One region of the Rhodococcus sp. RS1C4 genome, then DNA from elsewhere that is predicted to be linked to it. Evidence: predicted binding sites of a transcription regulator. Region 1 holds the regulator's gene; the other holds the start of a gene.
What was found. Region 1 encodes LexA, which represses DNA repair genes until DNA is damaged. Its sites were predicted from a motif close to CGAACANNTGTTCG; they were not measured.
Positions count from the first base shown of each region.

Region 1 (16,057 bases):
GGTCGTGCTCGGATGCGGGAAGCACCGCCATGGCCTGCACGCCGGAAGCGGTGAGCACCCTGGCCACGTTGACGCCTTTGCCTCCCGGATCGCTCACCGACGCGCGCGCTCGATGTACGCCACCGCGCGCGAGCTCGGTATCCAACACCACCGTGCGGTCGATACTGGGGTTGGCGGTCAGTGTGACGATCATGCGATCACCACCTCGATTCCGTTGTCGGTCAAACTCTTACGATCGGATACCTCGATCTGGGCGTCCGTCACCACGACGTCGATGTTCTCGAGCCGGGCGAAGCTGACCAGATGCTCGCGGCCGATCTTGGACGAATCGGCAAGGATGACCACATGATTGGCAGAGCGCACCATCGCACGTTTCACGGCGGCCTCGTCGCTGTCCGGGGTCGACAGGCCGTGCCCGAGACTGAGTGCGTTCGTTCCGATGAACGCCACGTCCACCCGCAGCCACTCCAGCGATGTCAGTGCTTCCTCGCCGACGGCCGCCTGTGTCGCACCTCGAACTCGGCCCCCCAGCATACGAAGGCTGATTCCGGACAGGGGTGCAACTCTCGCTGCGATCGGAACGGAGTTGGTGACCAGGGTGAGCTCACGGTCGGGGCCGATCAACGCGGCCAATCGGCCCGTTGTGGTTCCGGCGTCCAGTACGACGCTGCCTCCCGAACCCGGGAGGTACTCGACCGCGGCGGCAGCGATCGCATCCTTCTGTTCGGCTCGCGTGTATTCACGTTCACCGACGCCGGGTTCGGTGACCGTCAGAGCCGACGCGGGCACCGCACCGCCGTGAACGCGCCGAACGACACCGAGGCGATCCAGCATCGCCAGGTCCCGGCGAACGGTCTCCGTGGTGACCCCGAACGAGGTGGACAGATCGGCCACCGAGACACGTCCACGACTGGTGATCAGCTCTGCAATCGATTGTTGACGTTCCTCTGCGTACATCCGTTCCTCCTCTCCGTCGTGCGTACGGGCTGGGCTCTGATCCGATTACGTGTTGGTTTATGTTGTTTTACGCCCGTATCTGTTGACATGTCAAGAGCAAAGAGTAATCTGAGTCACAACAAGTCGATCACAGCGGATACGGACACACGCCCACTTCGCCGCGCGCACTTTTCGTTCAAGGAGGACACATGACGGGATCGCACCTCGCCGAGAACCGGGAGACCGGAGCAGCACTGGCCGGTTCGGCGGTTCTGACCGGCACGCCCGTCGTACCCGGAGTCGGCTACGGCCCGGTGATCAGGCCCGGCGGCCGGCCGGACGTGCCCGTCGACGACACGGTGCTGGACGAGCAGGCGCGCGGGCCCGAACTCGAGAAGTTCCGTGAGGCGACGTCCGTGGTGGCCGGTCGGCTTCGGGGCCGGGCAGAGTTGGCCACCGGAGCGGCATCGGAGGTGCTCTCGGCCAACGCGGCCATGGCTCAGGACCGCGGCTGGCTGAAAGCTGCCGAGAAGCACATCGCTGCGGGATCGTCCGCGACGTCGGCGACCAATGCCGCGACCGAACAATTCGTATCGATGTTCACCAAGCTCGGCGGCCTGATGGCCGAGCGCGTCACCGACCTGCGTGACGTCCGTGATCGGGTCGTCGCGCAGATACTCGGATCGCCGGAACCGGGCGTGCCGGCCCCGACGGTTCCGTCCATCCTTCTCGCCGACGACTTGGCGCCGGCCGACACCGCCGGGCTCGACCCCGACTTCGTCGTCGGGCTCGCGACGTCACTCGGCGGACCGACCAGTCATACCGCGATCATCGCCCGCCAGCTCGGAATCCCGTGTGTCGTAGCCGTGTCCGGTCTCGACGACGTGGCCGAGGGCACGCCCGTGGTGGTCGACGGCATAGCCGGCAGGATCGTGCTCGACCCGGACGCGGCGCTGGCGACACAGGCCGTCGCCGACGCGCGGGCAGAACTGGATCGTGTGTCGCGGTGGGCCGGGCCGGGTTCGACATCGGACGGACACCTCGTGGACATCCTCGCCAACGTCCAGGACGGTGCCGGTGCCCGCGCGGCTCGCCGGACCGCGGCCGAAGGCATCGGACTGTTCCGCACCGAACTCTGCTTCCTCGACCGCGACGTGGAGCCGACGGCCGAGGAGCAGGCGGAGATCTACGGTGAGGTGCTCGACGCCTTCGCCGGCCACAAGGTGGTCGTCAGAACCCTCGATGCGGGCTCGGACAAGCCGTTGCGGTTCGCGAACCACGCCGACGAGGCCAACCCTGCCCTCGGAATCCGCGGTATTCGAATCGCCGCGCAGGACAGGGGAATTCTGCTTCGCCAGCTCGACGGAATCGCCGCCGCCGCGACAGCGACGGGGTCGACGCCGTGGGTCATGGCCCCGATGATCGCGACCGCGGCCGAAGCGGCAGCGTTCGCCGACGACGTGCGGGCACGCGGGTTGAAGCCCGGTGTGATGATCGAGATTCCCGCCGCGGCGTTGATGGCCGAGCACATTCTCGAACACGTCGACTTCCTGTCGATCGGTACCAACGACCTCGCGCAGTACACGATGGCTGCGGACCGGATGTCGCCGCAGCTGGCCGACCTCACCGATCCGTGGCAGCCGGCGGTCATCGCGCTCGTCGCCCACACGGCGAAGGCGGGTGCCGCAGCGGGCAAGCCCGTCGGGGTGTGCGGTGAGGCCGCGGCAGACCCACTGCTGGCGTGTGTGTTGGTGGGTCTGGGGGTCACCTCGCTGTCCGCGGCGTCCGCCGCCGTGGCGCACGTCGGGGCGAAATTGTCCTCCGTCACGCTCGACCAGTGCCGTGCCGCTGCCGACGCCGCCCTGAAAACGGACAGCTCGGCCGCGGCTCGTGCGGCGGTCACCGCGCTTCTGGCGTGAATGCCCTCTAGGATTCACTGCTTGTGAGTCGAAACTTCGGATGGACCCAGCACGGCGACGGAAAGACGCCCTCCGCGGGCGCAGTCGTGGCGCCCGACGAGCGGCTGTCATGGCCTCGCACGGTGGGTATCGGCATGCAGCACGTGATCGCGATGTTCGGCGCGACACTGCTGGTGCCGACGGTGACCGGGTTCCCGGTCACGACGACGCTGCTGTTCTCCGGAATCGGCACCGCCTTGTTCCTGATCATCACGCGGGGCCGGATCCCCAGCTACCTCGGTTCGTCGTTCGCGTTCATCGCACCGCTCAGCGCAGCGCAGGCGGATGGTCCGGCAGCTCAGCTCGGCGCCGTCATGTCCGTCGGAATCGTTTTGGCCGCAGTCGGATTCGTCGTGAAATTTGCCGGCGGGCGAGTGATCGAAGCAGTCATGCCGCCCGTCGTGACGGGTGCCGTGGTGGTGCTCATCGGCCTGAACCTCGCCCCCGCGGCGACATCGTCCTTCGAGGCGCAACCACTTGTCGCGGCAGTCACCCTGATCGCCATTCTCGTGGTGACCGTGGCCGGTCCAGGACTCCTCGGCCGCCTGGGCATTCTCGTCGGAGTCGTCATCGGCTGGGTGTTCGCGGCGGTGGTCGGACAGATCGACGCAGCGAAACTCGACGCCATGAAGGCCGCCTCGTGGATCGGAATGCCCGAGTTCCGTGGACCCACGTTCGAGCTGTCCGTCGTTCTGATCGCCCTGCCCGTGGTCATCGTTCTCGTCGCCGAGAACGTAGGCCACGTCAAAGCAGTGTCCGCGATGACGGGGAAGTCGCTCGACGACCTCGCAGGAGACGCACTCATCGCCGACGGGCTGGCCACGACGGTCGCGGGCGCCGCGGGAGGTTCTGGAACGACCACCTACGCCGAGAACATCGGGGTCATGGCCGCCACCCGCGTGTACTCCACAGCCGCGTACTGGGTCGCAGCCGTCACGGCAATCGTGCTCGCGTTCTCCCCGAAGTTCGGCGCACTCGTGTTCACGGTTCCCGACGGCGTCATCGGCGGCGCCACGCTCGTCCTCTACGGACTCATCGGCCTACTGGGAGTCCGGATCTGGTCCGACAACAAGGTCGACTTCACCGACCCGGTCAACCTCACCGTCGTCGCGGCCGCACTGGTCGCGGGAATCGGCGATTTGACCTTGACCATCGGATCGGTCGCCCTCGGCGGCATCGCATGGGGCTCGGTGGGCATCCTCGTCGGCTATCCGGCTCTGCGCGCACTCAGCCGGCTCGCTACCCGCTAGTTCGGTCACCGATCCTGCGCGGCTCGGTCATCGACCGAGGTCGGGCGCGGTCGTAGTGTCGAGGGAACGCACGACAAGTGTCACCCTCGAAGGAGTAACCCGTGGACCGCACCCTGTTCGAACCCGAGCACGACCTCTTCCGCGAGTCGTACCGCAAGTTCCTGGACCAGCACGTCGCCCCCAACCATGCGCGCTGGGAAGAGCAGAACATCGTCGACCGTGACGTCTGGGTGGAAGCTGGCAAGCAAGGCTTCCTGGGAACGGCAGCGCCCGAGGAGTTCGGCGGCGGCGGGGTCAAGGACTTCCGGTACAACGCCATCGTCACCGAGGAAACCACCCGCGGCGGATACAGCGGAATCGGGTTCACCCTGCACAACGACGTCGTCGCGCCCTACTTGATCGAGCTCACCAACGACGAGCAGAAACAGCGCTGGCTCCCCGGATTCTGCTCAGGCGAACTCATCACCGCGATCGCCATGACCGAGCCCGGTACCGGCAGTGATCTGCAGGGAATCAAGACCCGCGCAGTTCGCGACGGGGACGAGTGGGTCCTGAACGGATCCAAGACCTTCATCACCAACGGCATCAACGCCGACCTCGTCATCGTCGTCGCGTGTACCGACCCGGAGAAGGGTGCGCAGGGCTTCAGCCTGCTGGTCGTCGAACGCGACATGCCAGGCTTCGAACGCGGACGCAACCTCGACAAGATCGGCATGAAAGCCCAGGACACCGCCGAGCTCAGCTTCACCGACGTTCGAGTCCCCGCAGCCAACCTCCTCGGCGAAGAAGGCATGGGCTTCATCTACCTGATGCAGAACCTGCCGCAGGAGCGCCTGTCGATCGCCGTCGTCGCAGCCGCAGCCATGGAATCCGCGCTGGACATGACCATCCAGTACTGCCGGGACCGCAAAGCGTTCGGCAAGTCCATCGGCAAATTCCAGAACACCCGCTTCGTGCTCGCCGAACTGGCCACGGAAACGACCGCGACACGCATCATGGTCGACAAGTTCATCGAACTCCTCAACGCCGGCACGCTCACCGTGCAGGAAGCCGCCATGGCGAAATGGTGGACAACCGAGAACCAGGTCAAGCTGATCGACAGATGCCTACAGCTGCACGGCGGCTACGGATACATGAAGGAATACCCGATCGCCAAGGCCTACATGGATTCTCGTGTGCAGACCATCTACGGTGGCACCACGGAAATCATGAAGGAGATCATCGGCCGAGGACTGGACCTCTGACCCCGTCGTAACCCCGAGAGCGCGCCGCCGCACCCCCCCTGAACGGAGCGAACGTGACGTTCGGTCACATCAAGTGACCGAACGTCACGTTCGCTCCATGTCGGTACCGGGTGGTGGAACGAGCGCTGTTCAGAGCTTGCGCATCACGGTGACGACCTTGCCCAGGATCGCTGCGTCGTTGCCGGGGATGGGCTCGAACAAGGGGTTGTGCGGCATCAACCAGACATCACCCTTGGTTCGTTTGAACGTCTTGACGGTTGCTTCGCCCTCGATCATGGCCGCGACGATGTCGCCGTTGTCCGCGACGCTCTGCTGACGCACGACAACCCAGTCTCCGTCGCAGATCGCGGCATCGATCATGGATTCGCCGACGACTTTCAGCAGGAACAGGGACCCCTGGCCCACCAGTTCGCGGGGGAGCGGGAACACGTCTTCGACGGCTTCCTCGGCGAGGATGGGTCCACCCGCGGCGATTCGTCCGAGAACGGGTACGAAAGTCGGCGTGGGCAGCTGGTCCTCGGACGGAGCAGAACCGTCGGCGACTGCAGCCGCGTGATCCGCTTGCACCTCGTCGAGCCCCCGCACATCGACGGCCCGAGGACGATTGGCGTCTCGGCGGAGGAAGCCCTTGCGCTCGAGCGTGCGCAGCTGGTGTGCCACGGACGATGTGGACGTGAGCCCGACGGCATCGCCGATCTCGCGGATGCTCGGTGGATATCCCCGCTCGGTGACCGACGCCCGGATCACCTCGAGCACCTTGCGCTGACGCTCGGTGAGTCCGGCGTTGATATCCGTTCCCTCGCCCTCGAACGCCTTCGCCGTCGGCACGGCAGCAGGCTTGCCCGCCGCAGCCTTGCCGGCCGCACTTTTCGTCGCCGCGGTTTTCGGCGCAGCGGGCTTCCCAGCAGTCTTACCGTTCGACCCCGTGCCATTCGACCCCGTGCCATTCGACCCAGTAGAGGTCTCGTCTTTCATTCGTGCGTCCTCCTGCGTGATGCGTGCGTGTGCCGGAACTCGAACGTGCTCGAAGACCAGAACGCGTGGGATGGATGTGACGTGTGGTTTCTGACACGAACTTAGCCCGTAATCGCTGTTGGATCAAACATCTGTTCGATCCGTGTCGCGTTTTCTACTGACTTTGTCGGAGGTGCGTGATAGAACTTTCGAACAAGCGTTCATCGAACGCCTGATCGAATAGCGTTCGAATCCACGTCTCGTTCGACACCGGAGGTTCCGATGAGCATCACCACCGAGCGGCCCGTCCGTACGGAGCAGCACCAGCAGACTCGCCGTGCTGTCAGTACCCGTCAGACTGCGTCGCAGCGTCGTGCGGCGATGCAACGTCGGCGTCGTGTCGGCGCGTCCGCGGTGCGCGGCGGCCAGCACGACCGGCGGGCCGAGGGGTGCGCGGACCAGGCGCATCGTAGCCAGCGCATCACCGTGCTCGGCGCGGTGGCGGGAGTGGTGGGGACCGCACTGGTGCTGTTGGCGCTCGTCGGAATGGCGAACCTGCGCGCATCGTCGCTCGAATCGGTTTCTGCGCCCTCTGTTGCCACGGTCCAGGTCCAGAGCGACACGGTATCGGGCGACACGGTCTCGAACGGCACGGTCGTCAGCAGCACAGTAGGTCCGTAGCGCTGTGTTGTGTCTGCCTCGTCTGTCAGGGGACGGAGCCGGTTCGGTTCCGCTCCGAGTATCCTCGAAGCCTGCGCCTCCTGTGTGCCGTTCGGGGGTGCGTGACGGCTACGACGGAGGCTCAACCATGCATTGCCCGTTCTGCAGGCACCCCGACTCGCGCGTGGTGGATTCGCGGGAAGCAGACGAGGGCCAGGCTATTCGTCGTCGTCGTTCGTGCCCGGAATGTGGACGTCGGTTCACCACGGTGGAGACGGCGGTGCTGGCGGTGGTGAAGCGCAGTGGGGTGACGGAGCCCTTCTCTCGGGAAAAGGTAGTCAAGGGTGTGCGACGCGCATGCCAGGGCCGCGATGTCGACAACGATGCGTTGAATCTTCTGTCGCAGCAGGTCGAGGACGCGGTTCGAGCGTCGGGATCGGCCGAGATCCCCAGCCACGAGGTCGGTCTGGCCATTCTCGGCCCCCTGCGTGACCTCGACGAGGTCGCGTACCTGAGGTTTGCGTCGGTGTACCGCTCGTTCAGCTCAGCCGAGGATTTCGAAAAGGAAATCCTCGATCTTCGTGCGCACCGGCAGGCTGCGGCGGTCGACTGACGCTCGCCGGGTCACGATCGTGCCGCGACCTCCATGGCCCGCACGAGACGCTTCTCCGACACCGGATAGGCCGTGCGGATGCTCTGCGCGAACAGGCCGACTCGCAGTTCTTCGATCATCCAGAACACATCCTGCACCGCTGAAGTGTGGTGCTTGGTCTCCGGTAGCGAGCGGAGCATCCTGTCGTATGCCTCGTACACGCGGTCGAGGACGTCCATCCCTGCATCGTCACGTCCGGCACTGCTCGGCAGAGATTTCAGGCGTGCCGTCGCGGCGTCGAGATAGCGCGGGATATGGACGAGGCGCGTCGATCCGAACTCGAACACGAAACCGTCGAACACCAGTGAGGACAGCTGTTCTCGTACATCGTCGGCCGCGTCGCCCTGTAGAGGATCCAGTACGGAACGCAGTTCCAGTGCTGCGGTGAGAATCGTCCGGACCAGTCCGAGTATCTCGCTGGTTCGTCGAGCGGTGTCGGCACCGACCTCGGCGGCGAGAGCCGCGAACTTCTCGGGAGACCGGACAGGACCTCCGTGCGCGGTCATCGACTCGTCGACAGCAGTTTTCCTGCAGTCGTCGAGCAGGCTTTCGACGCTGCCGTAGGGGTTCTGGCCGAGGGCCAGTCGTTCACGCGTCGGGATGCCGGCAAGCAACGCCTTCGTGCCTCGTGGTGCCGACTCCAGAAGAAGTGCGCGCGTCCCTTCCCGCATCGCGGCGCGCTGAGCAGCTGGGGTGCTGAGAACACGGACGGCCACGCCGCCGTCCTCCCGGATGAGGGCGGGATATCCGGTCACCGTCTGTCCCGCGACCGATGTGGAGACCGTTGCGTCCAAGGTTCCCAGTGTCGACGACGTCCATGCCAGGGTCGCCGGTCGCTCGGCTGCACCCACCGCGCTCGCGACTTCACGATCGACGCGGGGCGCCAGTGCTTTTCGCAGTGCAACCAGGTCCTTGTTCGATCCGAGCGTCTTGCCGTCGGTGTCGACCGCGACGAACGTCATCCTCAGATGTGCGGGCAGAGAACCCAGATCGACATCGTCCGGGTCGATGCGTGTGGACCCCAGCCGCGAGAGTTCACGAGCCAGTGCTGTCACGATCGGCTCCGAGCGCGGTTTCATCGACGCCAGAGCGGCAGAGGCGAAGTCGGGTGCAGGAACGACGGTGCGCCGTTGGGCCTTGGGGAGAAGTTTGATCAAGGCCGTGACCAGTTCTGCGCGCATACCGGGCACGAGCCAGTCGAACCCAACCGGCTGGACCTGTGCGAGAAGTGCGATCGGGATCCTGGCCGTGACACCGTCGGCTTCGGACCCCGGTTCGAACTGATAGGTGAGGGGGAAGAGGATCTCTCCCTGTCGCCACGCATCGGGGTAATCACCGCCGAGAACCGACGCCGCGTCAGCATTCACCACCGTCTCGGTGGTGAAGTCGAGAAGATCGGGTGTACTCCGGCGAGTTTTCTTCCACCAGGTGTCGAAGTGACGAGCGGACACGGCCTCCGCGCCGATCCGTGCGTCGTAGAAGTCGAACAGTGCATCGTCGTCGACGACGATGTCGCGGCGGCGGGCCTTGTTCTCCAACTCGCCTACGTCGTCCAGCAACTCACGGTTCCTGTGGAAGAACGGGTGCTCAGTCTTCCACTCGCCTTGTACGAGTGCGTGCCGGATGAACAGCTCGCGTGACGCCTCCGGGTCGACGGTGTGATAGTTGACGGGCCTGCCCGCGACCAGTGGGATGCCGTAGAGGGTGACGCGCTCGTAGGCCATTGCGGATTGGCGTTTGGTGGACCAGTGCGGTTCCGAGTACGTGCGCTTGACCAGATGCGGTGCGAGCCTCTCGGCCCACTCCGGTTCGATTCGCGCTGCCATTCGGCCCCACAACCGTCCGGTCTCCACGAGTTCGGCTGCCATCACCCAGCGCGGAGGGTTCTTGAACAGTCCACTGCCGGGGAACACCGCGAAGTGAGTGCCGCGCGCACCGAGGAATTCTCGTTTGTCACCCTCGCGAAGGCCGATGTGCGACAGCAGACCCGAGAGTAGAGACTGGTGCAGAGCTGTCGGGGTCGACGGCGAATCGGGGATGCTCCACCCCATCCCTCGGGTGATCTGCCGCAGTTGACCGTGCAGGTCCTGCCATTCCCTGATGCGCAGGTAGTGCAGGAACTCGGCGCGGCACATTCTGCGGAACTGGTTGGAGGACAGATCGGTTCGCCGGTCCCGAAGGTACTTCCACAACTCGACGTACGCCAGGAAGTCCGAATTGGGGACGGCGAAGCGCGCATGCTGTTCGTCGGCGGCCTGCTGGTGTTCGGTGGGACGCTCCCGTACGTCCTGGATGGACAATGCCGACACGACGACGAGAGCATCGGCGAGTGCCCCGGTGTTGTTGGCTTCCACCAACATCCGACCCATTCGAGGATCCACGGGCAGAGCCGCGAGCTCGCGCCCGATGGGCGTGAGCTCCGATTCGCCGGTTCCGCTGGACGGTTTCAGCGCACCGAGCTCCTCGAGCAGGCCGATTCCGTCGCGAATGCTGCGGGGGTCGGGCGCTTCGACGAACGGGAACTCCTGGATCTTCCCCAGACCGAGGGACGTCATCTGCAGGATGACCGACGCCAGGTTGGTCCGCAGGATCTCCGGCTCGGTGAACTGGGGACGGGACTCGAAGTCGTCCTCCGAATAGAGCCGGATGCAGATTCCGTCGGCGACGCGTCCACACCGGCCTGCCCGCTGCCTGGCGGACGCCTGGGAGATGGGCTCGATCGGCAGCCGTTGGACTTTGGTCCGTAGTGAATAGCGGGAGATGCGTGCTGTTCCAGGGTCCACCACGTACCGGATGCCCGGAACCGTCAACGACGTCTCCGCGACGTTGGTGGACAACACGACTCGTCGGCCCGTGTGCGGGGTGAACACTCGATGCTGCTCGGCCGCCGACAGGCGCGCATACAGTGGCACTATCTCGGTTCCGCGGAACTGTCTCTCGCGCAGCGCATCCGCGGTGTCACGAATCTCGCGCTCGCCGGAGAGGAACACCAGGATGTCGCCGTCGCCCTCGCCGATCAGCTCGGCGACGGCGTCGCACGTGGCGTCGACGGGATCGAGATCCACGGTGCTGTCGTCGACATCGATGGACAGCGGACGGTACCGCATCTCCACGGGGAACGTGCGGCCGGACACTTCGACGATGGGCGCCGCAACGCCGTCCCGTGCGAAGTGCTGGGCGAACCGTTCCGGGTCGATGGTGGCGGAGGTGATGATCACCTTCAGATCCGGGCGGCGGGGGAGGAGCTGAGCCAGATAGCCGAGGATGAAGTCGATGTTGAGGCTGCGTTCGTGTGCCTCGTCGATGATGAGCGTGTCGTACTGCCGCAGAAGACGGTCACGTTGGATCTCGGCCAGCAGAATGCCGTCCGTCATGAGCTTCACGAGCGTCGAATCCGACGACTGATCGGTGAACCGGACCTTGTAGCCCACCGACTCACCGATCGATTCGCCGACTTCCTCGGCGATGCGTTCGGCGACGGTCCGTGCTGCGAGACGACGAGGCTGCGTGTGCCCGATCGATCCTCTGATGCCGCGTCCCAGTTCCAAGCAGATCTTGGGTATCTGTGTCGTCTTGCCCGATCCCGTTTCACCGGCAACTATCACGACCTGGTTGTTCGCGATGGCGTCGGCGATGTCGTTCTTGCGGAGACTGACAGGCAGTGACTCGGGATACTCGATACGGGGCAGCGCCGCGCGCCGGTTCGCGACGACCGCTTCCGCCTTCGCGACCTCACGTTCGACGGTGTCGACGGCGTCGGGTGTGCGGGCGCGGTCGAGTCTGCGACGCAGCCGGTGTTCGTCCCGAATCGAGACGTCGGCCAATCTGGTCGACAGTGCGCGACGACGTTCTGCGGTGGATGAGGTAGACATGCTGGCACAAGGATAGTTGCTGCAGCGTCCGCGGTGTCGGCGCGGTACACACCGATGGGTCGTCGGCCTGTGCAAAGATCGGCTATGCCTACCGATTCCACGTCGATAGTAATCAGAATTGCGAGGGTCGGGTTCGCTCTTCTGACAGCCGCAGCCCTGGCGACGATTCTCGCGAAAGGTGTCGGGACCGAAGGTTTCTCGGTCGCGAACTATTTCAGTTACTTCACCGTCCTGAGCAACGTGCTGACCGTCGTGGTGCTGGGTATCGGCGGCATCGTCGATCCTCCAGGCGAGGGATGGCAGTTGTTCCGGGGTGCCGTGACGCTGTACATGGTGATCACCGGGATCATCTATGCCGTTCTTCTGGCGAACATCGACGTCGGTGTCGCGGATCCGTGGACCAACAACGTGGTGCACAGAATCATGCCGGTGGTCCTGCTTCTCGACTGGGTGATCGTTCCCGCACGCAAGCGGATCTCGGAGGCGCGGTCTCTTCTGTGGCTGCTGTTTCCCCTCGTCTACGGGATCTACAGCCTGATTCGAGGCCCGATCGTCGACTGGTACCCCTACCCGTTCCTCGACCCCCGAGGGCAAGGTTATGTCGCGCTCGTCATCGGACTGGTGGTGCTGACCGTGGCATTCGTGTTGATGGCACTCGCCGTGAACGCCGTCGGCCGACTCGGCAGCAGATGGCGACTCGGCAGTGGCGCGGACGACCGCAGTGACTAGGCTTCGGAGCATGTCTTCCGCGACCGAACCGAGTTTCGAATCCAGACACTCCGCGCTGTGGCACGGTTTCGCCGACATGGGCGCAGTCACCGCGTCCGGGCCGTTCGTCGTCGCCCGCGGTGACGGCGCCTACATCTACGACCGCGACGGTAACGAGTACCTCGACGCCACCGCCGGACTCTGGTTCACCAACGTCGGGCACGGTCGTCGCGAGATCGCCGACGCGGTCGCGACCCAACTGTCTTCTCTTGCGCACTACTCCAACTTCGGAGACTTCGTGCCGGAGACCACGTCGGTCCTCGCCGAGCGTCTCGCCGAGATCGCACCGGTCGCAGGCAGCAAGATCTTCTTCACCTCGGGCGGATCCGACTCGATCGATACCGCGGCCAAGCTGGCTCGGCGCTACTGGCACGAGGTGGGCAGGCCCGAGAAGACGCTGATCGTGGGGCGGCAGAAGGCATATCACGGTATGCACGTCGCAGGTACCTCTCTCGCCGGCATTCCGGTCAACCACGAGAACTACGGCACGCTGATGCCCGACGCCAGGACTGTCGCGTGGGACGACGCGAAGAGCCTGTTGGCGCTGATCGAGGAAGTGGGGTCCGACAAGGTCGCTGCCTTCTTCTGCGAACCCATCATCGGCGCCGGTGGCGTCTACCTGCCGCCGGACGGCTACCTGGCGGAGGTCAGGCAGATCTGCCGAGACAACGACGTGCTGTTCGTCGCGGACGAGGTCGTCACCGGGTTCGGCCGGATCGGCGGATCGTGGTTCGCGTCCTCTCGGTTCGATCTCGCACCGGATCTGATGACCACCGCCAAAGGGCTCACCTCGGGATACGTTCCGATGGGCGCAGTGTTCATCGCCCCACAGATCGCCGAGCCGTTCTTCGCAGGCGGAGCCTGGTGGAGGCACGGGTACACCTACGGCGGCCACGCCGGTGCGGCCGCCGCGGCCCTCGCCAACCTCGACATCGTCGAACGCGAGAACCTCCTGCAGGAATCCGCCCGCCTGGAGTCGTCGTTGCACACCTACCTCGCGCCGCTCGCCGATCACCCGCGTGTTCAGGAAGTGCGCAGTGGGCTCGGTGCGGTGGCGGCGATCCAGCTCGCCGATCCAGCCGAAGCATTGCCGTTCGTCAAGACACTCCGCGAGCACGGAGTGTCCGGCCGCGCAGCCGGACAGGGAGCCATGCAGATCTCGCCGGCGTTCGTCATGACCGACGCCCAGGTGCAGGAGCTCGCGACTCGAATTCTCAGCGCGCTCGGCTGAATTTCGCCCGAAGGCGCTGCCCGCGAGTCGGTGTGGGCAGCGGCGGCGGCGGTTCGGTTTCCGCAGCCTCGGCGAACCGACGGTGCAACTGCGCGCGCACCTCGTCCGGTGCGTAGGCGCGGCGAGTGCGCTCCGACTTCACGACGAGTGCTCCGGTTGCCGCAACACCGACGACGCCCGCAAGGCCGAGTACCTTCCACAGCTTCATCGCCTCACCGTACTGGGATCGGGGGCCGGGAGTGGAGCCGGCAGGAACGACCCAGGAAGGCCGGGAGTGGAGCCGGCAGGAACGACCCATGAAGGCCGGGAGTGGAGCCGGCAGGAACGATCCCTTTACGCTGGGTCTCATGACTGTTTCGTCGATTTCGCTCGACACTGCTGTCGATGCCACTCGGACCGGTGACATCTGGATCTTCCGTGGGCATTCGGCGGCCGATCGTGCGATACAGACGTTGACCAACAGTCCGGTGAACCACGTCGGAATGGCCGTGGTCGTCGACGATCTACCCCCGCTGATGTGGCATGCCGAGCTGGGGAAGACGCTGCAGGACATGTGGACGGGCAACTTTCAGCGCGGGGTCCAGTTGCACGACCTACGGGCGGCGGTGCTGCAGTGGTCCGACAAGTACGCGCAGCGATGCTGGCTGCGGCAGTTGAGTGAGCCCGTGACCCGCGAGCAGGAGGATGCGCTGATGCGCACCATCGCGCGGATGGACGGAACAGCGTTCCCGACGACGGCGAAGTTGGCGGGCAGTTGGTTCAAGGGACGGGTACCGACGTTTCGTCGCCGATCCCGCGAGGACGAGGCCGCCGGATCCGCGGCCCTCGAAACCGCGTATTGCGCAGAAGTGGTTGCGATGACGTACGACTCGATGGGGTTGCTGACGGGCAACAAGAAGGCGAACTGGTTCGACCCCGGAAAGTTCTGGAGCGGCGATCGGATCCCTCTCGTGCCCGGCGTCACGCTGGGCGACGAGATCTTCGTCGACGTGTCCGCTGTCACACGGTGATGGTGTTCTCCGAAACGGTGCGGCCGCCCAGCTCGATCCAGTCACCGTCGCGACCGGTGACGAGAACGGAACCGCGTCCCTGAGCGACGACGAGTCCTCGTCCGAGTACTCCGGTGATCCAGACTGCCGCCGAGCCGGTGGCCTCGTCCTCGGCAATTCCCATGCTGGGTGCGAACATTCGTGACCTGATGTGCCCTGCGCCTTCGTCCGTCCAGGCCCAGGCGTAGTGGTGATCCTCGGTGAACGACGCGGCATCGAGTTCGTCGACGTCGGCAGCGGAGTCCAGGTGATGCTCGACGAAGTGGGGCGTCCACTCGGGCTTGGCTCTGACCCAGGACACGTCACCGTCGTAGCGGACCGCGAGATCGGAAGCGGGAACGGTCAACACGTTGATCGGGGTGCCCTGTGCGCGCAGCCACCACGACAGTCCGACCGTGGGATGCCCGGCGAACGGCAGTTGCTGCGCCGGGGTGTAGATGGTCGCCTCGGCGCGAGCCGGATCGCTGGAACTGCGGCTGTAGAAGATGGTTTCGCTGAATCCCAATCGATGCGCCAGTGCCTGTCGTTCGTTCTCGGGGACGTCATGGGCGTCGACGATTCCCAGGGGATTGCCGTGGTTGCCGTCCTGATCGGTGAACACTCGCACTACCGACACGTCGATACCCATGGCGGCACAGTCTACGCGAGCGCCGACGAGGACTCCGGGCGAAAGGTGTTGCCGATGAGTTGGCCTAGACTGATCGGTATGTCCGATCAGAGTTATCAGCCGACGCTGTCGCAGTTGCGCGCATTCGTGGCGGTGGCCGAGCACCGTCATTTCGGTACCGCGGCCGCACGGCTGAAGGTCAGCCAGCCGACGCTCTCGCAAGCGCTCGCATCGCTGGAGCAGGGACTCGGCGTCCAGCTGGTCGAGCGCAGCACGCGAAAGGTTCTGGTGACCACTGCAGGCAATCAGCTCCTGGGGCGGGCACGCGCCACTCTGGAAGCGGCCGACGGCTTCGTCACCGAAGCGTCCGGCTTGGGCAGCACGTTGGCGGGCCCGCTCAGGTTGGGCCTCATTCCCACCGTCGCGCCGTACGTTCTGCCTGCCCTGCTGCCGGCGATCGCCGCCGAGTATCCGGATGTCGTGCCGTTCATCGTGGAGGACCAGACCGAACGACTGCTCGCCTCGCTGAGGAGCGGTGCGATAGAGGCTGCCGTCGTCGCCTTGCCGACCGAAGAGAACGGTCTGGTCGAAATCCCTGTGTACACCGAGGACTTCGTCCTGGTCGTGCCGCCTGCCCACGACCTTGCGGGCCGAACCGGGCTCGCGCTGAACGTACTCGCGGGGCAGCCCATGTTGCTCCTGGACGACGGGCACTGCCTTCGCGATCAGACACTCGATCTGTGTCGATCCGTCGACAGCGCGCCGATGTCGAGCGACACGAGAGCCACGTCTCTGGCCACCGTCGTGCAGTGCGTCGCAGGCGGTCTCGGCGTGACACTCGTCCCGCGTTCGGCGGTGCACGTGGAAACGGGCAGG
Region 1 covers NZ_NOXZ01000047.1:36,506-52,562, reverse strand. Annotated here, with positions in the region: gene CH289_RS23795 (1-phosphofructokinase family hexose kinase) at 1-193, opposite strand, end outside; gene CH289_RS23790 (DeoR/GlpR family DNA-binding transcription regulator) at 190-957, opposite strand; gene ptsP (phosphoenolpyruvate--protein phosphotransferase) at 1,146-2,855, shown strand; gene CH289_RS23780 (uracil-xanthine permease family protein) at 2,879-4,144, shown strand; gene CH289_RS23775 (acyl-CoA dehydrogenase family protein) at 4,246-5,388, shown strand; gene lexA (transcriptional repressor LexA) at 5,518-6,216, opposite strand; gene CH289_RS23765 (hypothetical protein) at 6,625-7,023, shown strand; gene nrdR (transcriptional regulator NrdR) at 7,151-7,615, shown strand; gene hrpA (ATP-dependent RNA helicase HrpA) at 7,627-11,526, opposite strand; gene CH289_RS23750 (Pr6Pr family membrane protein) at 11,611-12,255, shown strand; gene CH289_RS23745 (aminotransferase family protein) at 12,266-13,525, shown strand; gene CH289_RS23740 (hypothetical protein) at 13,509-13,733, opposite strand; gene CH289_RS23735 (hypothetical protein) at 13,873-14,535, shown strand; gene CH289_RS23730 (PhzF family phenazine biosynthesis protein) at 14,525-15,202, opposite strand; gene CH289_RS23725 (LysR substrate-binding domain-containing protein) at 15,281-16,057, shown strand, end outside.

Region 2 (16,057 bases), on a different contig from region 1:
TCGCAGTTCGAGCAGCATCTGCGAGCCGTTCTCGACTATCCGCTCGGCGACACGTCCCCCGTGGCGCCGGTGACGGTGATGGCGAACATCCTCGGCGCACCCGAGGCGCCCACGATGAGCATGGACGAGCGGCTGCACCACCTCTTCGCTCGGATGCCCGACGCCAAGGTGCACCTGTACGGCAAAGGCGAACGCAAGGATCGCAAGATCGGCCACGTCAACGTGCTCGGCGCGGCGGGCGGACGCGCCGACGACGCAGCCTACGTGGCCGCGATCAGAGAAAAAGCAGAGCGTGCCGCACATTGGATGTCGCACGCGGAATGGACCGACGGATGGGATCCGCACGCATGAGCGACAACTCGACGGGCCCTCAGGTCGGCCTGATCATGGGAAGCGACTCGGACTGGCCGACGATGGAAGCCGCGGCGGAAGCCCTCGCAGAATTCGGTGTCCGCTTCGAGGTCGGCGTCATCTCCGCGCATCGCACTCCGCAACGCATGATCGACTACGCGAACACTGCCGCCGAACGCGGACTGAAGGTCATCATCGCGGGAGCCGGGGGAGCTGCTCACCTTCCCGGCATGGTGGCGTCGGCGACGCCGTTGCCGGTCGTGGGCGTTCCGGTGCCGCTGAAGTATCTCGACGGAATGGACTCGTTGCTGTCCATCGTGCAGATGCCTGCAGGTGTTCCGGTGGCGACGGTGTCCATCGGCGGCGCGCGTAACGCAGGCCTGCTCGCCGTACGCATCCTCGGCGCATCCGACGCTGCTCTCCGTGAGCGGATGGCCTCGTTCCAGGCCGGGCTCGAGCGGATGGTCGAGGACAAGGACGCGGCACTGCGCGCCAAGCTGCTGGGATAGTGCGGCTCTCGCTCCGGGCGCGCGTACGCCGAGCCTCACGCGGTCGGCGCCAGGTCGTCGTCGTGACCTGGCTGGCGCTTGCGTACGCGGGCCTGTGGCGAGCGAGAGTCGAGTTCGACGAACCGAGTGCACTGTTCGTCGCGTCCGGGATGCGGTACGGCTTCGGGCGCGGCGGGACGACGATCGGCGGTGTCTACCTGACGAACTCCAACGTGTCTCGTCGGGTATTGCGTCACGAGGCCGTCCACGCCGATCAGTGGGCGCGATACGGCATCGCCTTCGCGGCGCGTTATCTCGTCGAAGAGATCCGTCGACCGGGCGCGAAGAACAGATACGAGATCGAGGCAGGCCTGGCCGACGGCGGCTATCGCACCTGACGACCGGAGTCAAAAGGAAAGCCAGCTAGAGGGTCTTGGTGACCTTCTCCGTCGCGACGCGGCGTTCGGTCTTCGAGTCGTCGGGCGAGCTCACCTGAACCAGGGATGCGCCGGCGGCGAGCACCGAGAGCAGCCCGTCGATCAATTCGTCGGCCGTGGTCCACGGCAACGAGGACAGCACGCGGTCTCCCACCGCGATCGAATGCGCCTCGGCGCGGGCACGTGCGGCGCCGAGCACCTCGTCGACCGAACGACCGTCCAGAGCGCCCGATTGTCCCGACGGCCGAAACTGATCCCCGTGCACACGGACCGACGTCGCGTAATCGGTCACACCCACCGGTAGATCCGGGACCGGTCTACCGAAGGCGTCGAGCGACAGTGCCACGACCTCGGGCACGTCGCCTGCATCGTCGATGCGTCCGCCGTGTACCAGTGCGACCTCCACGTCGGGGTCCGCGCTCAGGGTGACGTCCGCGCCTGCCCACCACGCCCCGAGGAGCACTGCCGCCGTCTGCCAATGAGCGGGAAGCAGTACCGACACTCGTGTCCCCGGTTCCACACCCAGCTCGTCGCGGAGAAAGTTCGCAGTCTTCGCAGCCCAGTTGGCCAGCGTCACACCGGAGACCTCGACCCGCTCGCCGGTGGCGTCGTCGTAATACGTCACGCGCGGGCCGGCTGGGTCGGTTGTCAGGATGGGGTCCAGAAGTTCCTGCGTCAGAGTCGAAGCCACGCAGGGAACACTACCGCCTCAGTTGACGCACGCGGGGCCGGTGGAACCGGCGTCGATGGGGGGAGCGGGCGACTCGCCTGCCGAGCTGCCCGCAGTTTCGGAGGCAGCGGATGCGCTCGTCGCGGCCGGGGCGCCTGCCGTACCCGGTCCGGAGTAGTCGGACGCGAGGACCACGCGCACGGTGCCACTCGCCAACGAATCGTCGCCTGCCACGCTGACACCGCCGAGCGCGGCAGCGACGGCTCTCGCTTCGTCGCTCTCGGGATCGGCGGCCTGAACCGTGGTGGTGGACACCGTCGTTCCCTCGTAGTTGCCGACGGTGCCGCCGACGTACCCGAGCTCGCTCAACGTGGAGGCAACCCCGCCGGCCAGTCCGTCGATGCCGCTGTCGTTCGCGACATCGACCGTCACCGAGGACGGATCGACCTGCGGCGCATCGGTTGTCGGGGCATCGCTCTCGTCCTCCGACGAGCCGTCCAGAAGGCCCTCGACGTACCTCTTCACTGCGGCGGGATCCACCTCGACGATGGACTCGCCGTAATCGGTCACCCCGTTGATGTCGACCGCGGGAATCGTCTCGAACTTCACCTGGCCGCCTGCGAGATCCTGCAGGCGAGTTGCGAATTGCAGTATGTCCCAATCGGAGTCGAGCACCACCGACCGTTGTACCGCCGCGCTCAACTGGTTCAGTTTGCCGGGATTGCTCAGTGTCTGTGCACTCAGCACACTGCGCACGAGCGACGCCATGAACACTTGCTGCCGCACGATGCGATCCAGATCACCGCGCGGCAGATCGTGGCGCTGCCGCACGAAGCTGAGTGCGTCGGCACCGGACAAGGTCTGCTCGCCGGCAGGGAAATTCGCACCGGACAGGGGCTCGTCGACCGGAGCGTTGAGGCACACACCGACCCCGCCGACCGCGTCGGTGAGGAGAACGAAACCGAGCAGACCGACCTCGGCGTAGTGGTCGACGGTGATGCCTGTCAGATCGGCCACCGACGTGATGAGCGCCTCGCGGCCCGCCTCGGTGGACTGGGACTCGGCGTCGGCGTCGGACACGCCGCTCTCGACGAGTTCGAGGCGCTTGTTCTCCTTGGTGGCGCCGTACGCGGCGTTGATCTTCGACATCCCGATGCCGGGCACCTGAACATAGGAGTCGCGGGGAATCGAGATCGCCGTCGCCGACGACCCGTCGTTGGGAACGCGGATCAACACGATGGTGTCGGTGTTCGACGCCACCTCCTCGCCCGCGCGCAGTGAATCGAGTTCCGCCTGCGACAGTGCGTTTCCGTGCGCATCGGTGCGACTGTCGGTGCCCACCATCAGGATGTCCACGGCGCCGTCGGCTCCGCCGCCGAGGCCGAGCGCGCCTGCCGTCGCGATGTTGGAACGAAGGCCGTCGATGCTTCGCCACGCGAAACCGGTGACCACCAACACCATCACGGCCAGTGCCGCGACGAAGATCTGTGGTGCTCGCATCGTCTTCGCGGATCGCGCGGCAGGGGTCGACGGGTCCCGATGTGCCGGGCCGGGTCGACGGCGGTCCGTACGCTCCGTCGCGGGCCGGCCGGTCCGGCGCGGTTCGTCCTCACGGCGACGACGAGGAATCTCGCTCCTGCTCCGGTCGGCTCGTGACCTGCGGGACCCGGCCCGAGAATCACTCCGGGGCTCCCGGCGGGCACGGGACTCGTCGGAGCGACGGCGATACTCGTCGCGGCCGGGGCGTGGGAAGTCCCCTGGCTCGTCCGACTGACCTGGCACCTGAGCGGTTCCTTCCGTTGTACGACCTTGTTCGACGATCCTGGTTCGGATCCAGGCTACTTGTGAAATCTCACTGCCTCGCTCAAGCACGGACGGCGTGCCACACTTTCCGACTGTGACGAACATTCTTGTGACCGGCGCCGGGGGGCAACTCGGACGACAGATTCTGAAACGAGCCGAGCTGGCAGGGGTACAGGTGACGGGCGTCACCAGCGCCGAACTCGACATCACCGACAGGGACGCGGTCGGGGCTGCCGTGACCGCGGGGTCGATCGTGATCAATTGCGCCGCGTACACCGCCGTCGACGCAGCCGAGACGGACGAGGACCGCGCACTCTCGGTCAACGCCGTCGGACCTGCGAACCTGGCTCAGGCGTGTGCCGAGGCCGGGGCGCGGCTGGTGCACGTGTCGACCGACTACGTCTTCGACGGCACCTCCGACGTCCCGTACCGGCCTGGTGACCCCACTGCACCGCGCAGTGCGTACGGGCGCACGAAACTCGCGGGCGAGCACGCCGTTCTCGACGCGCTTCCGACGGCGACCGTCGTCAGGACCGCGTGGGTGTACACGGGCGTCGGTTCGAACTTCGTGTCCACGATGCGCAGGCTCGAACGCGAACGAGACACCGTGCGTGTCGTCGACGACCAGGTGGGGTCGCCCACCTACTCGTGGGATCTGGCGGGTGGACTGCTGGAACTCGCCGCCGCGGACTCGCCGATGCCCCCGATCCTCAACCTGACGAACGCAGGCACCGCCAGCTGGTTCGAGCTCGCCCGCGCGGTGTTCGCCGGAGTCGGAGCCGATCCGGAGCGGGTGGAGCCGTGCTCGAGTGCGGAGTTCGTCCGGCCCGCACCTCGGCCCTCGTACTCGGTCCTCTCACCCGATGCGTGGAGCGAGTCCGGTCTGACGCCGCTGCGGGACTGGCGTGACGCACTCGCCGATGCCTTGGACGTCGCGGTGCACGTGGACCGATAGGGTTGCCCGCGTGAGTTCCAAGCTGGCCGTCGTGACGGTGACCTATTCGCCCGGTGAACACCTTGACCAGTTCCTGACGTCCTTGGCGACGGCGACGTCCGAGGACCCGCAGGTCATCATGGCGGACAACGGCTCGACCGACGGTGCGCCGGAGGCCGCCGAGGCGAAGTACCCGAACGTGCGACTGTTCCGGACCGGCGCCAACCTCGGCTACGGAGGCGCGGTCAACCGAGCCGTCGCCGAGATCGACGACGGCGTCGAGTTCGTCGTCGTGGTCAACCCAGACGTCCGGTGGCATCCGGGATCGCTCGACGGACTTCTGGGCGCAGCCGAGCGATGGCCGCGCGCAGGCGCGCTCGGACCTCTGATTCGTGAGCCGGACGGTAGCCGCTATCCCTCGGCGCGGTCGGTTCCGGATCTCACGTCCGGCGCGGGTCACGCGCTTCTCGGGAAGGTGTGGCCGAACAACCCGTGGACTCTGCGATACCGGCAGGACAACGAAGCAGCCACCGAGCGGGCCGTCGGGTGGCTGTCGGGGTCGTGCCTGTTGCTGCGCCGTGCCGCTTTCGACTCCGTGAACGGGTTCGACTCGCGATACTTCATGTACATGGAGGACGTGGATCTGGGGGACCGGCTCGGAACCGGCGGATGGCTCAATGTGTACGTGCCGAGTGTGGAAGTGACCCATTCCAAAGGGCATGCGGCAGGTAGGCATCCGGAACTCATGCTTCCGGCCCACCACGCGAGCGCGTATCGCTTTCAAGCGGATCGCCACCCTCATCTGTGGCAAGCTCCCATACGATGGGCGTTACGCGCAGGTTTGGCGGCGCGCTCGAAGGTTGTTGTGGCTTCGGCACTTCGATCGCGACAGACAGACGACACTCGACCGGACCACGACAGAGAGGCCGACAATGCCAGCTGACACGGGCAAGACCACCGATGCCGTAATCCTGGTGGGAGGCAAAGGGACTCGGCTCAGGCCGCTGACGCTGTCGGCCCCGAAACCGATGCTCCCGACCGCGGGATTGCCGTTCCTCCATCACTTGCTCGCACGCATCAAGGCCGCCGGGATCACCCATGTGGTGCTCGGCACGTCGTTCAAAGCCGAAGTCTTCGAAGAGCATTTCGGCGACGGCTCCGAGCTGGGCATCGAACTCGAGTACGTCACCGAGACCGAGCCGCTGGGCACCGGTGGCGGAATCCGCAACGTACTGTCGAAACTGCGTGCCGACAACGTGGTGGTGTTCAACGGCGACGTGCTCGGTGGAACCGACCTGACCGCGGTGCTCGACACCCACGCCCGTACCGAGGCGGATGTGACGCTGCACCTGGTTCGCGTCGGTGATCCGCGTGCGTTCGGTTGCGTTCCCACCGACGAGGACGGACGGGTCACGGCATTCCTCGAGAAGGCTCAGGATCCACCGACCGACCAGATCAACGCCGGCTGCTACGTCTTCAAGCGCGACATCATCGAAACCATCCCCGCCGACAGGCCCGTGTCCGTCGAGCGCGAGGTGTTCCCCGCACTGCTCGCCGAGAACAAGCGCGTCTACGGCCACGTCGACAGCGCGTACTGGCGAGACATGGGAACACCCGAGGATTTCGTGAAGGGCTCGTCGGACCTGGTGCGCGGTATCGCCCCGTCACCTGCCCTGAGCGGCCCCCGCGGTGAGTTCCTCGTGCACCCGAGTGCCGGTGTGGCTCCGGGGGCGCTGCTGATCGGTGGCACGGTCGTCGGCCGCGGCGCCGAGGTGGGTGCAGGTGCCCGTCTCGACGGAGCGGTCGTGTTCGACGGAGCCGTCATCGAAGCAGGCGCGGTGGTGGAGCGGTCGATCATCGGCTTCGGCGCTCGCATCGGACCTCGCGCGTTGGTCCGCGACGGCGTGATCGGAGACGGGGCGGACATCGGCGCACGGTGCGAACTTCTGCGAGGGGCTCGCGTGTGGCCGGGCGTCAAACTCCCCGACGGCGGAGTGCGTTTCTCCACCGACGTCTGACCGGGTACGTCTGACCGGGGACGTCCCCGGTCAGCGCGCAGCCGCGAGGTCGACGAGGTGGGTGATGGTGTCCACCTCGGCGGACTCCGGCAACTCGTCGATCGGCCACCACCTCAGGTCCGTCGACTCCTCGCTGCGCACTGCTGTTGCACCCGCGGGAGCGCGCACGAGGAATCTGAGGTCCAGATGGCGCGTCGGCTTGCCGAGTGAACAGGTGATCGGATGCGTGTCCGCGGACAGCAGCACAGGATCGATCGTCAGATCGTCGATGCCGGACTCCTCGCGCGCTTCCCGGAGCGCGGCATCGACGACGGTGCTGTCGGACGGTTCGCAGTGACCACCGAGCTGGATCCATCGTCCGACGCGTGGATGAAGCGTCAGCAGTACCTGCTGTCCCGAGGAATCGAGTACCAGCGACGACGCCGTGATGTGGCCGGCTTCGTTGGAGCGAAGGCAGCCGTCGGGGCACGCCGCGAGAAACGCGAGCATGGTGTGCCGCAGCGCATCGTCGCGGGTGTCGCCGACAGGCCAGTCCTCCAGCACACGTCGAGCGGAGTCGTGCAGTGAGCGAGCGCTCACCTCACATCTCCAGCAGCTCGGAGCCCGGTGCAGTGCGCACGCGAGGTTCCGACGGTTCGGCCGGGTGCCCGATTGCGATGGCGCCCATGGCTTTCCAGTCGGCGCGCAAGCCCAGTTCGGTCCGGACGAGGTCGGAGACGAAGATGGTCGACCCTACCCAGCAGCTGCCGAGACCCCGCGCTGCCAACGAGACCAGCAGGCCTTGCACGGCGGCGCCGACCGCGACGGTGAACATCGTCTCCTCGGCTGCGGTCCGGCGGGCGTCGGCATAGGTGTGCGCCCCGTCGGGAACGCAGAACGGAATCACTATCTCCGGTGCGTCGACCAGGATGTTGCCGCGAGCGACTCGTGCATCGATCGCACTCGGGGTGAGGCCGTCCGACTCGAGATCCGTCCGCCATGCCTTCTGCATTTCGCTCAGCAGTCGGGTGCGCAACGCAGGAGTTCTGACCCACACGAATCTGACGGGGTGGGTGTGGTGCGGTGCCGGTGCGGTCAGAGCGTCGGCCACGGCTTCGCGAACCATGTCCGGGTCCACCGAGTCCGGAGCGAACGATCGAACCGAACGACGCGACGGGACGGCCTCGCGCCTGCCGCGTGCGATCGACTCCTCCGTCCCGAGCCAGAACAGATCGTCCTCGCCCGGGCGCACGAGATCGCGTGCACGCGAACCGTTGTCGACCGGAGTCAGTCCGCGGACGACCGCCACCGGAACCGAACCGAGCTTGCCCTTGACGAGATCGCCGGCCGCAGCGATTTCGTCCGCGACGGCGACCTCGGTGACCACGAGTTCGTTTCCCTGACTGTCCTCGGCACCGGCGTACGCGTGTACCACGGCGAGGCCTGCACTTCCGATGGCCGCGTCCGTCTGCCCGACCCGCCACGCACGCCCCATCGTGTCGGTCACCACGACACCGACCGTGACACCGAGAGACTCCGCCAGGGCAGCCCGAAGACCGGCCGCGCTCGCGTCGGGATCCTCGGGGAGAAGCGCGAGTTCCGTCCGGTCCACGTTGGACCCGTCGATCCCCGACGCGGCCTGGACGATGCCGAGACGGTTCTCGGTGATGAGTGTGCGGCCCTTGCGCGCGACGACCCGAACGGCTTCCTGATCGACGAGCACACGCCGCGCGGCATCGCGTTCCTCCGGATCCAGCGGAGCGGCGACCAGTCGACCCTCCACCTTCGAGAACGCCTTGCTCGTCACCACGAGAACGTCGTCGTCGCGGATCCACGGCGCGGCCGTCGCGATGGCCGCAGCCAGGTCGTCGCCGGGGCGGAACTCGGGAAGTCCGGTGACCGGCAGGATCTCGATGCCGCCGCCCGGAGCGTGATCGCCGGGCACACGGGAGGCCGCCTGTTCGGTCACAGCGTCAGCCCTGCCGAACGTAGAGCAACGGCAGCCATCTCGGCCGTGGTGGCCGGATCGGTCATCAGCAGAGGCACGCTGAGAACGTCGACGCCGGGAATCACTGCCGTGTCGGTGGAATGGATCATCCAAGAATCGAGGATGCCCGTGTCGGTACGAGCGCCGTAGTACTTGCCGACCGCCTCGGCAGTGGTCTCGACGCCGATGACCGACAGGCACTCGTCGGCCATCCCGCGCAGGGGTTTGCCGTCGACGACAGGGGACAGGCCGACGACCTTGGCCTTCGTGGTGCGCAAGGCGCTGCGGATCCCGGGAACGGCAAGGATCGCCCCGACGCTCACGACCGGATTCGACGGAGCCAGGATGACGGCGTCGGCGTCGGCAATGGCGTCGAGCACGCCGGGGGCAGGACTGGCCTGCTCCGCACCGATGTGGGCGAAACTGTGCGTCGGGATCCGAGCCCGGTAGCGAACCCACCACTCCTGGAAGTGAATTGCGCGCTGACTCTCACCCGACTCGTCGTCGGGGTCGGTGACGACGACGTGCGTCTCGCTCCGGTCGTCGGAGACGGGAAGGAGCCGCACTCCGGGTTGCCACCGGTTGCACAGCGCTTCGGTGACGGCGGAGAGCGGGTACCCGGTCCTCAGCATTCGGCTTCGGATCAGGTGTGTGGCGATGTCGCGGTCGCCGAGACCGAACCAGTCCGGGTCCGCTCCGTACGCGGCGAGCTCGTCGCGCGCGTGCCACGTTTCCGCGATCCGGCCCCATCCGCGGTCGGTGTCGATGCCCCCGCCGAGTGTGTACATGCAGGTGTCCAGATCGGGGCAGATCCTGAGCCCGTGCATCCACACGTCGTCTCCGACGTTGACGATCGCGGTGATGTCACCGCCACCGCCGAGCAGTTCTCTGAGGCCCTGGAGAAATCGCGCTCCACCGACCCCACCCACCAAGACAGTCACTTTCACAGATGAGGAGCCTATGCCTTGCCGGACGCCTGCGTGTGGGCGCCTCGTGTGCGGACGTGCTCGAGGCATGGTTAGCTGCCTGTTCACGGGGACGACACGCGCGAAACGGCCGTGTATTCGGGGTGTCGGCCGATTTCGGGTCGTAGATGGTATTGGAAATGTGCCCATCAGCTTGACCGCACCACTGTGCGGCGTGTCTAATCACATGTATGTCATTCCAGGGTTGCCGAGCGAGTTTGCTTGGTGCCGACCTTGATTCGAACACGCGTTCCCATGTGGCGCCATTTCGTGGATACGTGTAGTAAAGGTCGAGAGTTCAGAGTGATTACGAATACCGGCGTGGGGCAAGGTGTTCGGACCGACCGGATGTATCTGCGCTAGAAGAAATGGTGAGGAGGCGGAAGCGATGTATGACCAGCACGTGACACGTGAACAACAGGGCGAGGCTCTTGCTCACCTCAGCGCAGTCGACGGCGCGCCGCAGACCGATTCCCAAGCGGGCGCAGCACGAAGTGACTGCGACAACACAATTCAGAACAGTGCTCGAGGAGTCGAGGTCGTTCCGGTGGACGCGGGTGCCGCGTACGTCGATGCGACGCCGACCGACGACACCGCGTTCGTCGACGCCGATTCCAGCGAGACCGATTCCGGCGAGACCGATTCCGACGAGACCGATTCCGATCTCGATGTCGTTCGGGAGCCGGTGAAGCCAGTACTCAGCTTGATCGCGGGCTTCGACCAGATGTTCGAGGAAATCGAGGATCAGTGGCAGGAGCGCGCACTGTGCGCTCAGACCGATCCCGAGGCTTTCTTCCCGGAGAAGGGCGGCTCCACGCGTGAGGCGAAGCGTATCTGCCTCGGCTGCGAGGTGAAGGACGAGTGCCTCGAGTACGCGCTAGCCAACGACGAGCGCTTCGGAATCTGGGGCGGACTGTCCGAGCGTGAGCGCCGACGCCTCAAGCGCGGCATCGTCTGACCCTGCCGCGATCCACAGCGGCTGTCTGCACCGACGTCCGGGTCGCTCCGGGTCTGCGCCGGTGATCCGTCAGTCCTCGTCGGGCAGCGGGTCCACCACATCCGGGTCGACGCCCAGGTAGGTGGCGACCTGCTCCACCAAAATGTCGAACAGCAGATCTTCCAGGTCCTCGGGATGTTTCGCACGTCTCTCCAGCGGACGGCGGAACAGCACTATCCGAGCGCGTGTGGTTTCTCCGCGCTTGTCGATTCCCGCCGGTACCAGCCGAGAGAGCGGCACCGGCCCTTCTGCTACCACCTCGGGTGGCCAGTTCACCGATTCCGGGTCCTTCGCGCGAATCTTCGGGACCTCGTCCACTGCTATGTCGAGACGTTCGAGCTTGTCGTGCCACCGGTGGTCGATGCGCGCGAATGCTTCGAGGACTGCGCGGTCGAACTTGTCGGCTCGTGATCGATGACCGGGAAGCGACGCGGGGAGAATCGGACCGCGAATACCGCGGCCTCGTCGTGATGCGGATCGGGAGGTCGTTCTGCGTCCGGAGCCGGTTCGAGCCATGCCGAGAGGCTATCGGTGCCGTTGCGCGGTGTGTCGAGCGGCTCGGCGTCGGAGTGGGGGACTACTCTCTTGCGTGTGAGATCTATGCGTGGATGCTGCCGCCCTGGGTGCAACCGATCGGCCGTTGCGACGCTCACGTATGTCTACTCCGATTCCACCGCCGTCGTCGGACCACTGGCCACCGTCGACGAGCCTCATTCCTGGGATCTGTGCGAGGTGCATGCCTCGACCACCACGGCACCCAAGGGATGGGAGATGGTTCGGTACGAAGGCGGGTTCACCACGTCGACTCCCGACGAGGACGATCTGACGGCGCTGGCGGAGGCCGTCCGCGAAGCAGGCCGCGGAGATCGCGTCCGCGACGACGTCCCCGGACCCCGTTCCGGTGTCCGGTCCGCTACGGAGTCCACGCAGGACCGCCGCGCAGCCTCGCCCGTCAGAACCGGGCGACGCGGCCATTTGAGGGTGCTTCCCGATCCGACGGCTTGATCGGTAGCCCGAAACTGCAATTGCGGTCCGCTGCTTTGTCGTTCGGATGATCGACCCAGGCATCATTTCTGTCACATCTGGTGTGAGTCATCGCGACGTCCACCTCCATCTGTGACACATTCGTAGGTGAGTGCGGCCTCGATTCGCGCTCGCAGTTGAACCATTCGAAACCCCGAGGAGTCGTTCGTGGCACGCACTGCCGAAGCCGTCAATGCAGTCATCAAGGCCTACGACGTGCGGGGGGTGGTCGGCGAGCAGATCGATGCCGAGTTCGTGCGCGACGTCGGTGCTTCCTTCGCTCGTCTGGTGCGCGAACCCGGCGTCACGCGCATCGTCATCGGCCACGACATGCGGGCATCGTCACCGGAATTGTCGCGTGCGTTCGCCGACGGCGTCACCTCGCAGGGCCTCGACGTGGTGTTGATCGGTCTCGCGTCGACGGATCAGCTGTACTTCGCTTCGGGATCGTTCGACTGCCCGGGCGCGATGTTCACGGCGAGTCACAATCCGGCGAAGTACAACGGCATCAAACTCTGCCGTGCCGGTGCCAAGCCGGTCGGTCAGGACACGGGTCTCGCGACCATCAAGTCCGAGCTCGTCGAAGGCGTCCCGGCATACGACGGGACGCCGGGCTCGGTCACCGAACAAGATGTTCTCGTCGACTACGCGAACTTCGTCCGAGGCCTTGTCGACCTTTCTCAGGTGTCCGGAGTCAAGATCGCTGTCGACGCGGGCAACGGAATGGGCGGCCACACGGTTCCAGCCGTGTTCGACGGATTGCCCGTCACCGTCGAACCTCTGTACTTCGAGCTGGACGGCACGTTCCCCAACCACGAGGCCAACCCTCTCGATCCGGCGAACCTGGTGGATCTGCAGAAGTTCGTGCGGGAGACCGGCGCGGACATCGGGCTCGCCTTCGACGGAGACGCCGACCGATGCTTCGTCGTCGACGAGAACGGCGACCCGGTGTCGCCGTCCGCCGTCACCGGCCTCGTCGCCGAGCGTGAACTGCGCGGCGAACCCGGAGCGACGATCATCCACAACCTGATCACGTCGAGAGCGGTGCCGGAGCTGGTGACCGCGCTCGGCGGTACCCCTGTGCGTACTCGCGTCGGTCACTCGTTCATCAAGCAGCAGATGGCGGAGACCGGAGCGATCTTCGGCGGAGAACATTCCGCGCACTACTACTTCAAGAACTTCTGGGGCGCCGACTCCGGCATGTTGGCTGCGTTGCACGTCCTCGCGGCACTCGGTTCACAGGACCGTCCGCTCAGCGAACTCATGCGCGGGTACGAGACGTACTCGGCGTCCGGGGAGATCAACTCCACCGTCGACGACGCCGCAGCACGGACGTCGGCCGTGCTCGACGCGTTCGCCGAGCGCACCGCGGGCGTCGATCGGCTCGACGGAGTGACGGTGGATCTGAACGGAGGTGCCTGGTTCAACCTGCGTGCGTCCAACACCGAGCCGCTTCTCCGGCTCAACGTCGAGGCTCGTACCTCCGACGAAGTGGATGCCTTGACGACCGAGATCCTCGGCATCGTCCGAGGCTGATCGGCGGAGTATCACCTCGAGCCCGAACTGTATTAATGGACGCGGCGGTGGGTATGCGGGCACCATCGGTGGGAGAAACGGCGAGTCGGATCAGGAAGGACGGTGGCACGCGATGACCACTCTTACGCCTGCACTGGATCTGGACGACTCGGACGCCCTCGCCAAGGCCGACGTCGAAGGCTGGTTGCGCAGCGCGGCGCTGGCCGGCGCACAGACCCGCGCGACGATGTCCTCCTACGAGGACGTCGTCGGTGACCGATTGTCGGATCTCCGTCCCCGCAGTGTGGTGTTCGTGGCCGGCGGCGGCCGAGCCCGCCGAGCCACCGCGATGGTCGTCGCTGCCGTGGGCGCCCGTATCGGCGTCCCGTTGGTCGTGTCGGACGGCACACCGCCGTGGGTCGGACCCCTCGACGTCGTGGTGATCTGTGGAGACGACGCTGGAGATCCCCGGTTGTCCGAGGCCACGTCTGCCGCCGTGCGCCGCGGCGCGGAAACCGTACTCGTCACTCCCGACGAGGGGCCGCTCCGTTCGGCGGCGGCCGGACGTGGGCTGTTCCTGGCGCCGCGCGTGTCGGTGCGTGAACCCAACGCACTGATGCGCTACGTCGCTGCTGCGGTGTGCGTTCTGGGCGCGTTGTCGTCCGGCGCCTACCGAGCGTTGCTTCCCGATCTCGCTCGCCTCGCCGATGCGTTGGACGAGGAAGCGTCGCGAAATCACCCTCGGCACGAGGTCTTTCACAATCCCGCCAAGTCCATCGCGTCGCGCATCTCAGGGCGCCGGGCGGTGTTCACCGGAACGAGCGCACTCGCGGTGGAGACGGCACGGCACGGCAGCGAAGTGCTGTTCCGCGTAGCGGGGGTGGCGGCGGCCTCCGGCGATCTACCGGACGTGGTGGCAGCCGGAGTGCAGGCCACCGGTGCCTCGTCCGAGATGCCGGCCGATTACGACCCGTTCTTCCACGACGACCAACTCGACGGTCCGAAGCCGCAACCCGGCGTCCGGGTGTTCGCGGTGGCCGCGCCGACGGGTGCCCTGGACACGGACCGTCGCACCGCGGCGCTGGACGACGTGGACATTCTCGTCGCGGGGGGCGACGACGCCGTCACGGCGTCCGTTCCTGCAGCGGGCCCTGTCTCCGATCGGGTCGGTCCGCAGACTCCACTGCCGTCCGGGACGGTCGGGGAACTCGAATCGATGACATTGGTGGCCACGCGGCTGGAGATGGCTGCCGCGTATCTACATCTGATGGGCGGTAACTAGTGCAACCACTGCACGGTGCAGTTCGGTCGTACGCGTGGGGATCGAGAACCTCGCTTGCGCAGTTGCAGGGACGGCGAGTGCCGTCCGAGCATCCCGAGGCGGAGATCTGGCTGGGTGCACACCCCGCCGACCCTGCTCGAATCGGGCCGGGTGATTCCGCTCGGTCGCTGCTGGCCGTCATCGACGACGATCCGGACCGTGAGCTCGGAGCTGCCACCTCGCAGGAGTACGGAGGCCGGTTGCCGTTCCTGCTGAAGTTGCTCGCCGCCGACGAACCCCTGTCCCTGCAGGCGCACCCGAGTTCCGTTCAGGCGAAAGAAGGTTTCGCGCGCGAGGAGGCACGTCGAGTACCGATCGATTCTCCCGTCCGTAACTACCGAGACGCGTCGCACAAGCCGGAACTGATCGTCGCACTCACCGAATTCCATGCGCTGGCAGGCTTTCGGTGCCCCAGGCATACCGTCGAATTCATCGACGCGCTCGGCGTCGACGCTCTCTCCGGCTACCGGTCTCTACTCGCCGACCAGCCGGATCAAGCGGGTCTGCGCACCGTGTTCACGTCGTGGATCACGTTGCCGGGTCCTGCCCTCGACGCGCTCCTCCCTCTCGTGGCCGAGGGATGCATCCGGTACCTGTCGACCTCCGCGCACGACGACGACGGCAAATTCGTCGACGAAGCACGAACCTTGTTGGAACTGGGGGAGTCCTACCCCGGCGATGCAGGCGTTCTCGCCGCGCTTCTGCTGAACCGTGTGACGCTGTCACCCGGGCAAGGTCTCTACCTGGATGCCGGCAATCTGCACGCGTACCTGTCCGGCACCGGCGTGGAGATCATGGCCAACTCCGACAACGTTCTCCGTGGCGGACTGACGCCGAAGCACGTCGACGTCCCGGAGCTGCTGAGAGTCCTCGATTTCGAACCCGCTGAGGTGAACATTCTCGATCCCGAGGTGTCCGGTGAGTCGTCGACGATCGTCTACGACACGCCTGCACCGGAGTTCGCGTTGTCCCGCACGGCGTTGGCCGACGGAGCGTCCGAGATCCTCGACAGCGTGGGCCCGCAGATCGTGTTGTGCACGGAGGGTCGGGTGGCCGTGCAGGACGGTGAGGTCGAGCAGATCGTCGAACGCGGGTCGGCAGTGTGGGTCTCGGCAGCGGAAGCCGCCCCGACCGTGACCGCTCGGTGGGGTGACGCCGAGGTGTTCCGCGCGACGGTGGGCAACTTCCGCGTCTGAGGCACGCGTTCGCTCGAGTTGCATCGGGCCGACGTGTCTACGCCTTAGGGTGTTACCGAAGGTGTTCGAGTGACACACACCCGACGGTATCGACAGGTGGAAGCAGAGAAGATGGAACAAGAGCGTTCGACCGGACCCGCTCGCAGAACTGGAATCTTCCGAACGAAATCGGTCGAGGATTCCATCCGCGACACGGACGAACCGGACACCAAGCTGCGCAAGGATCTGAACTCGTGGGACCTGACCGTCTTCGGCGTCGCCGTCGTCATCGGTGCCGGAATCTTCACGTTGACTGCGCGTACCGCGGGCAATGTCGCGGGCCCGTCCGTGTCGCTGGCCTTCGTGCTCGCTGCGGTCGCCTGTGGTCTCGCGG
Region 2 covers NZ_NOXZ01000050.1:127,919-143,975, reverse strand. Annotated here, with positions in the region: gene CH289_RS25755 (5-(carboxyamino)imidazole ribonucleotide synthase) at 1-351, shown strand, start outside; gene purE (5-(carboxyamino)imidazole ribonucleotide mutase) at 333-860, shown strand; gene CH289_RS25745 (hypothetical protein) at 923-1,237, shown strand; gene CH289_RS25740 (TIGR03089 family protein) at 1,263-1,967, opposite strand; gene CH289_RS25735 (LCP family protein) at 1,986-3,446, opposite strand; gene rfbD (dTDP-4-dehydrorhamnose reductase) at 3,844-4,704, shown strand; gene CH289_RS25725 (glycosyltransferase family 2 protein) at 4,715-5,626, shown strand; gene manB (mannose-1-phosphate guanylyltransferase) at 5,616-6,701, shown strand; gene CH289_RS25715 (NUDIX hydrolase) at 6,732-7,280, opposite strand; gene CH289_RS25710 (coenzyme F420-0:L-glutamate ligase) at 7,282-8,649, opposite strand; gene cofD (2-phospho-L-lactate transferase) at 8,646-9,614, opposite strand; gene CH289_RS25700 (WhiB family transcriptional regulator) at 10,357-10,590, shown strand; gene CH289_RS25695 (metallopeptidase family protein) at 10,660-11,145, opposite strand; gene CH289_RS25690 (DUF3499 domain-containing protein) at 11,230-11,634, shown strand; gene CH289_RS25685 (phosphomannomutase/phosphoglucomutase) at 11,821-13,188, shown strand; gene CH289_RS25680 (hypothetical protein) at 13,301-14,449, shown strand; gene manA (mannose-6-phosphate isomerase, class I) at 14,449-15,684, shown strand; gene CH289_RS25670 (amino acid permease) at 15,796-16,057, shown strand, end outside.
Region 2: cofD (2-phospho-L-lactate transferase) is a predicted target of LexA. The motif match lies at 9,873-9,886, and genes of this name have one in related genera.